Regions from separate parts of the Marispirochaeta aestuarii genome, predicted to be linked through region 1. Evidence: riboswitches for the same ligand, from Rfam matches in the RefSeq annotation. Region 1 holds a riboswitch; the other holds the start of a gene.
The links. Region 1 has a riboswitch for molybdenum cofactor ahead of B4O97_RS08725 (GTP 3',8-cyclase MoaA). Riboswitches for the same ligand answer to the same signal wherever they lie in the genome.
Positions count from the first base shown of each region.

Region 2: it holds a riboswitch for molybdenum cofactor, as region 1 does, so the genes downstream of both, B4O97_RS01455 (4Fe-4S dicluster domain-containing protein) here and B4O97_RS08725 (GTP 3',8-cyclase MoaA) in region 1, are expected to answer to the same signal.

Region 1 is NZ_MWQY01000008.1:154,255-157,659, reverse strand. Features, by position in the region: gene B4O97_RS19235 (MOSC domain-containing protein) at 1-192, opposite strand, end outside; gene moaC (cyclic pyranopterin monophosphate synthase MoaC) at 198-650, opposite strand; gene B4O97_RS08725 (GTP 3',8-cyclase MoaA) at 652-1,404, opposite strand; molybdenum cofactor riboswitch at 1,439-1,560, opposite strand; gene B4O97_RS08720 (hypothetical protein) at 1,614-1,916, opposite strand; gene B4O97_RS08715 (HsdR family type I site-specific deoxyribonuclease) at 1,913-3,405, opposite strand, start outside.
Region 2 is NZ_MWQY01000001.1:317,689-321,093, reverse strand. Features, by position in the region: gene B4O97_RS01470 (methyl-accepting chemotaxis protein) at 1-503, shown strand, start outside; gene B4O97_RS01465 (FliG C-terminal domain-containing protein) at 512-802, opposite strand; gene B4O97_RS01460 (PGPGW domain-containing protein) at 921-1,349, opposite strand; molybdenum cofactor riboswitch at 1,639-1,760, shown strand; gene B4O97_RS01455 (4Fe-4S dicluster domain-containing protein) at 1,765-2,415, shown strand; gene B4O97_RS01450 (aldehyde ferredoxin oxidoreductase) at 2,435-3,405, shown strand, end outside.

The sequences.
Region 1 (3,405 bases):
CTCAACCCCTTTGCCCCGCATGGTATCCACGTCCTCGTCCGCCAGGAGGGATATCTGACGGTGCCAGTTTCTGGCGTGGGCATCCCCCTCGAGGCCGTGGTCGGGGCGCAGGGTTGCCCGGGGTACGGGGGTCTTCTGTTCCCCTGCTTTCTCGGAGATGTTTATGGACAGGATTGTAAAGGATTTTCTCATGGTCTTCAGGTCCGTTCTTCCTTGGTTTTTTCCAGTAGACGGATTTCGCCGATTCGCATGGACTTGTCCGCCGCCTTGCACATATCATAGATGGTAAGGGCTGCTACGCTGACCGCCGTAAGGGCCTCCATTTCTATGCCCGTCTTGTCCGTGCAGACCGCACGGGAGCGGATATGAACCCCGCTTTCGAAGACTTCGAACTCCAGGTCAACATGGTCGATGGCGATGCTGTGGCAGAGGGGAATCAAGCTTGCCGTCTGTTTGGCGCCGTTGATGCCGGCGATCTTGGCGGTGGTAAGGACATCCCCTTTCTGTATTCCGTTCTTCCGGATAAGTTCCGCGGTTTCCGGCTTCATGTGGATGCTCCCCGCGGCGGAGGCGGTGCGCAATACCTTCGGTTTCGCGGAAACATCCACCATGCGGGCGTTGCCGGCGGCATCTACGTGGCTCAGTTCCATCTTATCCTCCAATCTCGACCATGGAGCGGTTCGAGCAGATGCCGCCCCGTTCGGGTTTTTTCTCAATCGTGGCCCGGATCGAACCGGCAATGTCGTTCATATCTACTTGAACCTCATGGTCCGAATGCAGACAGGGCTTCAGCTTTCCATCCGCCAGGAGGCGGATCCTGTTGCAGGCAGAGCATTTCGGCGGTCTGTCGAAGCTGTAGTTGTCCTTCTTGTCCGCGCTCAGGCTGTAGTGGTTGATAAGCTGATGACGGAAACCGTTCCGGCGGCAGAACTCCGCCAGGGCCGCGATCTCCCCCTCCGGGGTATCGTCCATTACCACAGTGTTGATCTTGATGGGAAAGCCGAGTCTTCGGGCGCTTTCGATTCCTGCCAGGGTAACGCTGAGGTCTCCTACCCGGCTTATCCGATGGTAGCGTTCAGGGTTCAGGCTGTCCAGGGATATGTTCATGCTGTCGAGGCCAGAGTTTTTGAGTTCCCGGGCCATGCTTCCCAGGAGTACCCCGTTGGTGGTCATTGCAAGGTGCTCCAGGCCGGGGAGGGCTTTCAGCATCGCGACAAGATCACATATTCCCCGCTTGACCAGGGGTTCTCCGCCGGTCAGACGCACCTTTCGAATTCCCAGGGAGACGGCGACTTCTGCGATGCGGGTAATCTCTTCGAAGCTCAGGAAGTCCGAGTGTTTCCGTCGGGGGACTTCTCCGTCGGGCATGCAGTAGGTGCAGCGCAGGTTGCACTTGTCGGTAATGGATATACGCAGGTAGTTTATTTCGCGGTTAAACAGGTCTTTGATATTCTCTCCTTTCCAATCACGGGAGGCACATCAGTTTCCCGCTGTACCCATCGACCGCCGTACCATGGATATATATCTTGCAGGTCCGGCGGTTCGAAGAAAATCTTTATACGGTTTATCATATATGCGTATTGAGCGCAATGCAAGAAAAGCTTGTAGGCTAATCAGAGGTTTTGTCTGTGAGCGGATGCCTTTTTACGGGTCAGGCTGATTCCCCCGAAACCGGAAATGATGGCGATGTAGAAGCCGAAATCGTACCACCAGCCGCTGTTGAAGGGCTCGTAAACCCGGACTCCGGGCCTGAATATCCCGACTATCAGCGAGATTGGGGCAATCCAGCCGTGCCAGATTCCCATAAGAAAGCCCGCGGGCCGTTCTCCCGCCAGATGGGTTTCCCTGGGCAGGCATCCGGTGAACATGGAGAGTATCAGGATCGCCGCTACCAGGAAAAACAATGCTTTTGTCATAGATGACCTCCGACGCCTTTATATTTTTCTACAAATGCAGCAATTTTTTGGAAAACACTTTGTTTTTTTGCTTTGTATTGCGGATTAAGAGGGCTCATTTTAGGCAGAGTTGAATTCAATTCAGTACCATTTTCACTGGCAAACTCTCGCTTTAATGATGATGTAATGTAACGCCTTGCGGCTTCTTCATTTAAACTTTCAGAACGAATGAGTTCATCAGCCTCACGCTTTTGTTCTGCTTGCGCAAATGTAAAGAACGCATCAATGATACTTGCCTTGTCGTCCATATCATCCAGGTCAGTCTGATTAATAAAATCCACCATCAAGCTTTCTTTGGCACGGTTGCCCAGGCTGGAACGCAGAAGTCTTCTCACCTCTTCAATTAATTCTGCCTTGCTCTTGTTCCTTTTGTTGTTTTCAAAAATCAGTTCAAGAATGTAATCCAGGTTTATTTCCTGGGATTTAAGCAAGTCAACTTCAAAAACCACATCATCCCAATCAATACCGGAAGAATCTCTTTGGTCAGCGTCTTTCTCGCGACGCAGCCAATCGCGGGTGTCGTTATAAGTAGAACGGTAATCCTGAATCAAGCGTTCTGATGGAACATCAATGGATTTCATCTCGGTGAGGTCGTCATCATCCAGATAATGTCTTTCCTTAAATGCTTCGACCGCCTCGGGGTCATCCAGATTGACGTTTTGCAAAGCTTTCAAGCCGGCAAACTCATCGTAGTTATTAAGTATGTTTTCAACCCTTAAATACTCGCCAAAGAGTTTGACGAACTCTTTTTTGTCCTTCTCTTTTTCTATCTCTTCAGGATTTGGGAAACGTCTTTGTAATTCTGCTACCACATCCAGATATCCACGGCGGGCCTCGCCGGTGGTGATATCGGTAAAACCTTCCATGTACTCCTTATAACTTTTTTCCAATACAACGTTTTTGGTGTTTTTATCACCGAACAAGGTAATAGCATCGACTGTAGCCGGTTCCAGATCCCGGAAAGTAATGATATTCCCAAAGGTTTTTGTCGCATCGTAAATACGATTTGTACGTGAGAAGGCCTGCATTAAGCCGTGGTAACGCAGGTTTTTATCAACAAACAGGGTGTTCAGAGTCGGTGCATCGAAGCCTGTCAGGAACATGCCCACCACAATCAGCAAATCTACTTCCTGATTTCTTACCCGCTGGGCGAGATCGCGGTAATAGTTTTGAAAGCCTCTGCTGTCTACACCAAAGTTGGTTTTAAAAGCAGTATTATAGTCAGCTATAGCAGCGCTCAAGAATTCCTTGGCACTGCTCTCCATTGCTGAAACCTCAAAGCTCTCATCAAGGATCTCACCAACAGCGTCCTGTTCTTCATTGGCGGCAAAAGAGAATATGGTGGCCACATTCAGCTTTTTATTGCCGTCGGGTTCCTTCTGCATGTTTTTAAAGGATTCATAATAGGCTTTGGCAGCATCAACACTGCTTACGGCAAACATGGCATTAA
Region 2 (3,405 bases), on a different contig from region 1:
TTCAAAGCAAGGCGGAGGAGGCACAGAACAAACTGAAGGAAGTGGAAGATCTTTCGGAGATAACCAACATCCTGGCCATGAACGCCTCGATTCAGGCTGCCCGGGTAGGAAAAGAGGGAGCGGGTTTTTCAGTTGTAGCAAAAGAGATTCGCCGGCACGGTGTGCAGTCGAGGGAAATCGTAAACCAGGCATCAGGGCAACTGCACGAAATGATCGACCTTATCTTTCAGCTGGTAAATATTCTGCACTCCATCAGTAATGAAGTCTCCTCCAGCAGAGAAACCGTAAAAAAACTGCTGGAAAGAACCCAGGAAAGCAAGAACAACGCCGACGCCGTCCAGGAAGACGTTCAGTCCATACTCGATGTATTCCAGGAATACGATGCCCTGAAAGAGAACCTTAATCGAATGATAGAGCAGTCGGCCATATCGAACAGTGAAATCGAGGATATGCTCCTCTCCTTTCAGTCCGACCTGGCAGGGGCCAGGCGGAGTCTGAAGTAATCGAAAGTCTATCCCGGCCTTCGGCCCCTGGGACGAATATAGGAGCGCAGTACCTCGGTGTACGGCCGCCCTTCCAGTACGCTTATAACCCTGGCGAGAGCCGTGAGATAATCCTCTCTGTGAAGCCTCAGCCGCCGCAGCATGGACAGTTCCTCCCGCAGCCTACGGATTTTCTCGGGGGACACCGCCGCATAGATTCCTGACCGTTCATTTTCATCGAGATTCAGCATTGCCAGGGCAAGCTCCCTGTCGCTGACTTTTAACAGGCGGTTCTGGATTTCGATTCGGGGAAGAGCCATCAGAAGCCGTGCCAGTTCGCGCTCTGGGAAAGGGGATTTCCGGGTCACTGGTACAGTATACAGAATATTTCCATGCGATGCACCTTCCCGGGGGAGAAAGGACCCGGGGAGAGAAGCCCTATTCGGGAAGCTCCAGGGACGACCGTTTCGCCTTTACCCGAATCCAGTTCACGGCCTCCCTGATCCGGGGCTTCCGAATAAGCTTCAGTTCAAGCATTCTTTTTCCGGGGAAATTCATCAGCATCAGGCCAATCATGAATGTCAGAAGCCCCTGCCCCGGTATAAACAGCATGACGAATCCGGCAAGAAGAAAAACAGCACCCAGGGAATTCTTTATGACGAAAACCGCTGCCCGCAATACGGGATGCCGTCTATCTGACAGGCTTCCGGGGTCCCGGATAAAGTAGTCAGCCGGAATGGATACTATTATGAGGGGTATGGCAACCAGGGTTAAGAAAAACAGGACAAGGGAAAGCCCCCCAAGCAAGGCGGCGAATTCTCCGTATCTTGAAAAAAACTCCCTTGCAGCAGCAGAAAAATCACTCAACGCAATACTTCTCCCCTTAACAGATTATCCGTGCCGGATAACAGGAAAATTATACGATATTGAAGATAATAAGGGCAGCTCCAAAAACTGCTCTTTTTCCCATATCCTGGGCCGTCAGGATTTTCAGCAGGATAAAACCCTACGTCAGAATATTAATACAATCCATATCACATTATTAGTAAAACACTCACATCTATTTTCAATTATTTTATTTTTTGCGCAGAGAACGACCATTTATACGATTTTCTATTCCTTATTTCTTTACATATCTTTTTATCTCGATTAGAATGTACATATATATCTCCGATCCGATTAACCTACAGGACGCCCGTCCCAGGGTTGTCGGACGCCAGGTCCCGATGGAAACGTCTGTGCCTCCCGTATTTGGAAAGGAGAAAATACAGGGAGGTAAGGTGTGTCCGAAACTCAATCACAACTGCTGAACCAGAAAATTACCCGCAGAGATTTTCTCAAGTACACAGGAATCAGCGCCATCGGGGCTACGACCATGTCCTGGCTGCTGCCGGGCTGTACGTCCAAGGACATCAAAGTCTTTGAAACCGCCGATGGAATGATTATCCACGAATCAGCCCGCTGCACCGGATGTCTGGTCTGTGAAGCTACATGCTCGGTTGGAAACGACGGTAAAGCCAGTCAGGTTACCGCAAGAATCAAGGTAAGTCAGAACTTTGCCTACGGCCCCAAAGGGGTACGGGGGGACTGGGTAAACGGCCCCGGAGAGATGGGTAATTTTACCCTTGTTGCCGATACCTGCAGGCAGTGCGAACAGCCCGCCTGTGCGCTGGCATGTCCGGAGAACGCGATCTTCGAACACGAAGGAACCGGGGCCCGGGAGGTTGACCCGGAAAAATGCGTCGGCTGCGGAACCTGCGTTCGAGCCTGTCCCTGGGGCATTCCTACCCTTGATCCGGAAACCAATGTTTCCACCAAGTGTATCCTTTGCCACGGCTATACAGCCTGCGTTAAGGACTGTCCCACCGGTGCACTGCAGTATGTGTCCTGGGAAGACGCGATTCAGAAGTACAAAGAGCATTTTCAGGTATAAACAACAGGAGTAGAGAGATATGGCATTAAAAGGCGGTTGGGCAGGAACCATTCTTCGAGTGGATCTGAGCACTGAACAGATAACAAGAGAATCAACGGAAAAATATTCCCGCTACATAGGCGGTATGGGAATCGGCTACAAGGTAATGTGGGACGAGGTTCCCCAGGGGACCCATCCCTTCGCTGAGGAGAACAGGATAATATTCGGCGTCGGTCCCCTTACGGGAACAGGAGCCATGTGTTCCGGACGGACCAATATTACCAGCCTTCTTCCCTCCAATCCCTTCCACGGGGTTTCCGACAGTCACATGGGCGGCCACTTTGCGGTGGAGATGAAGTACGCGGGTTATGACGCTGTCATTATCCAGGGAAAAGCAAAACGGCCGGTATGGCTCAGGATAGTCGACCAGGACGTCACCCTGGAAGACGCCTCAGTTTTCTGGGGAGACGGGACTTTCAACACGATTGCAGGAATTACCGCCATCATGGGAAAAAGCTCCCAGGTTGCGGCCATCGGTCAGGCCGGTGAACACCAGGTCAACCTTTCGGTTATCCGGACCGGCGCCAGCCACTCCGCAGGCGGACACGGCGGTGTAATGGGCTCCAAGAACCTCAAGGCCATCGGCGTCATGGGAACCGGTTCGGTAAAGATCGCAGGAGACCGGAATGCCTGGCACAAGCTGAACAAGGATACCTTTGCCATCGTGGGGGCCAACAACCAGCACGTTGTTCCCTCGACTCCCCAGGCCTGGGCCGAGTACCATGATCCCTCCAGCCGCTGGACTTCCCAGAAGGGGCTTTTCTGGGGTGCAGCCCCCTATCCCATCGAAACGGGAGAAGTCCGGCCGGAGGAAGTCAACAAGATCGGCTACCGTACCATGAAAGCCATCAAGGACCTTGGTCCCGCGGGCGAAAAATACACCGTCCGTATGGGCGGATGCGCGTCCTGCCCTGTCCGCTGTCACAGTCACCTTCATGTTCCCGAACTGGA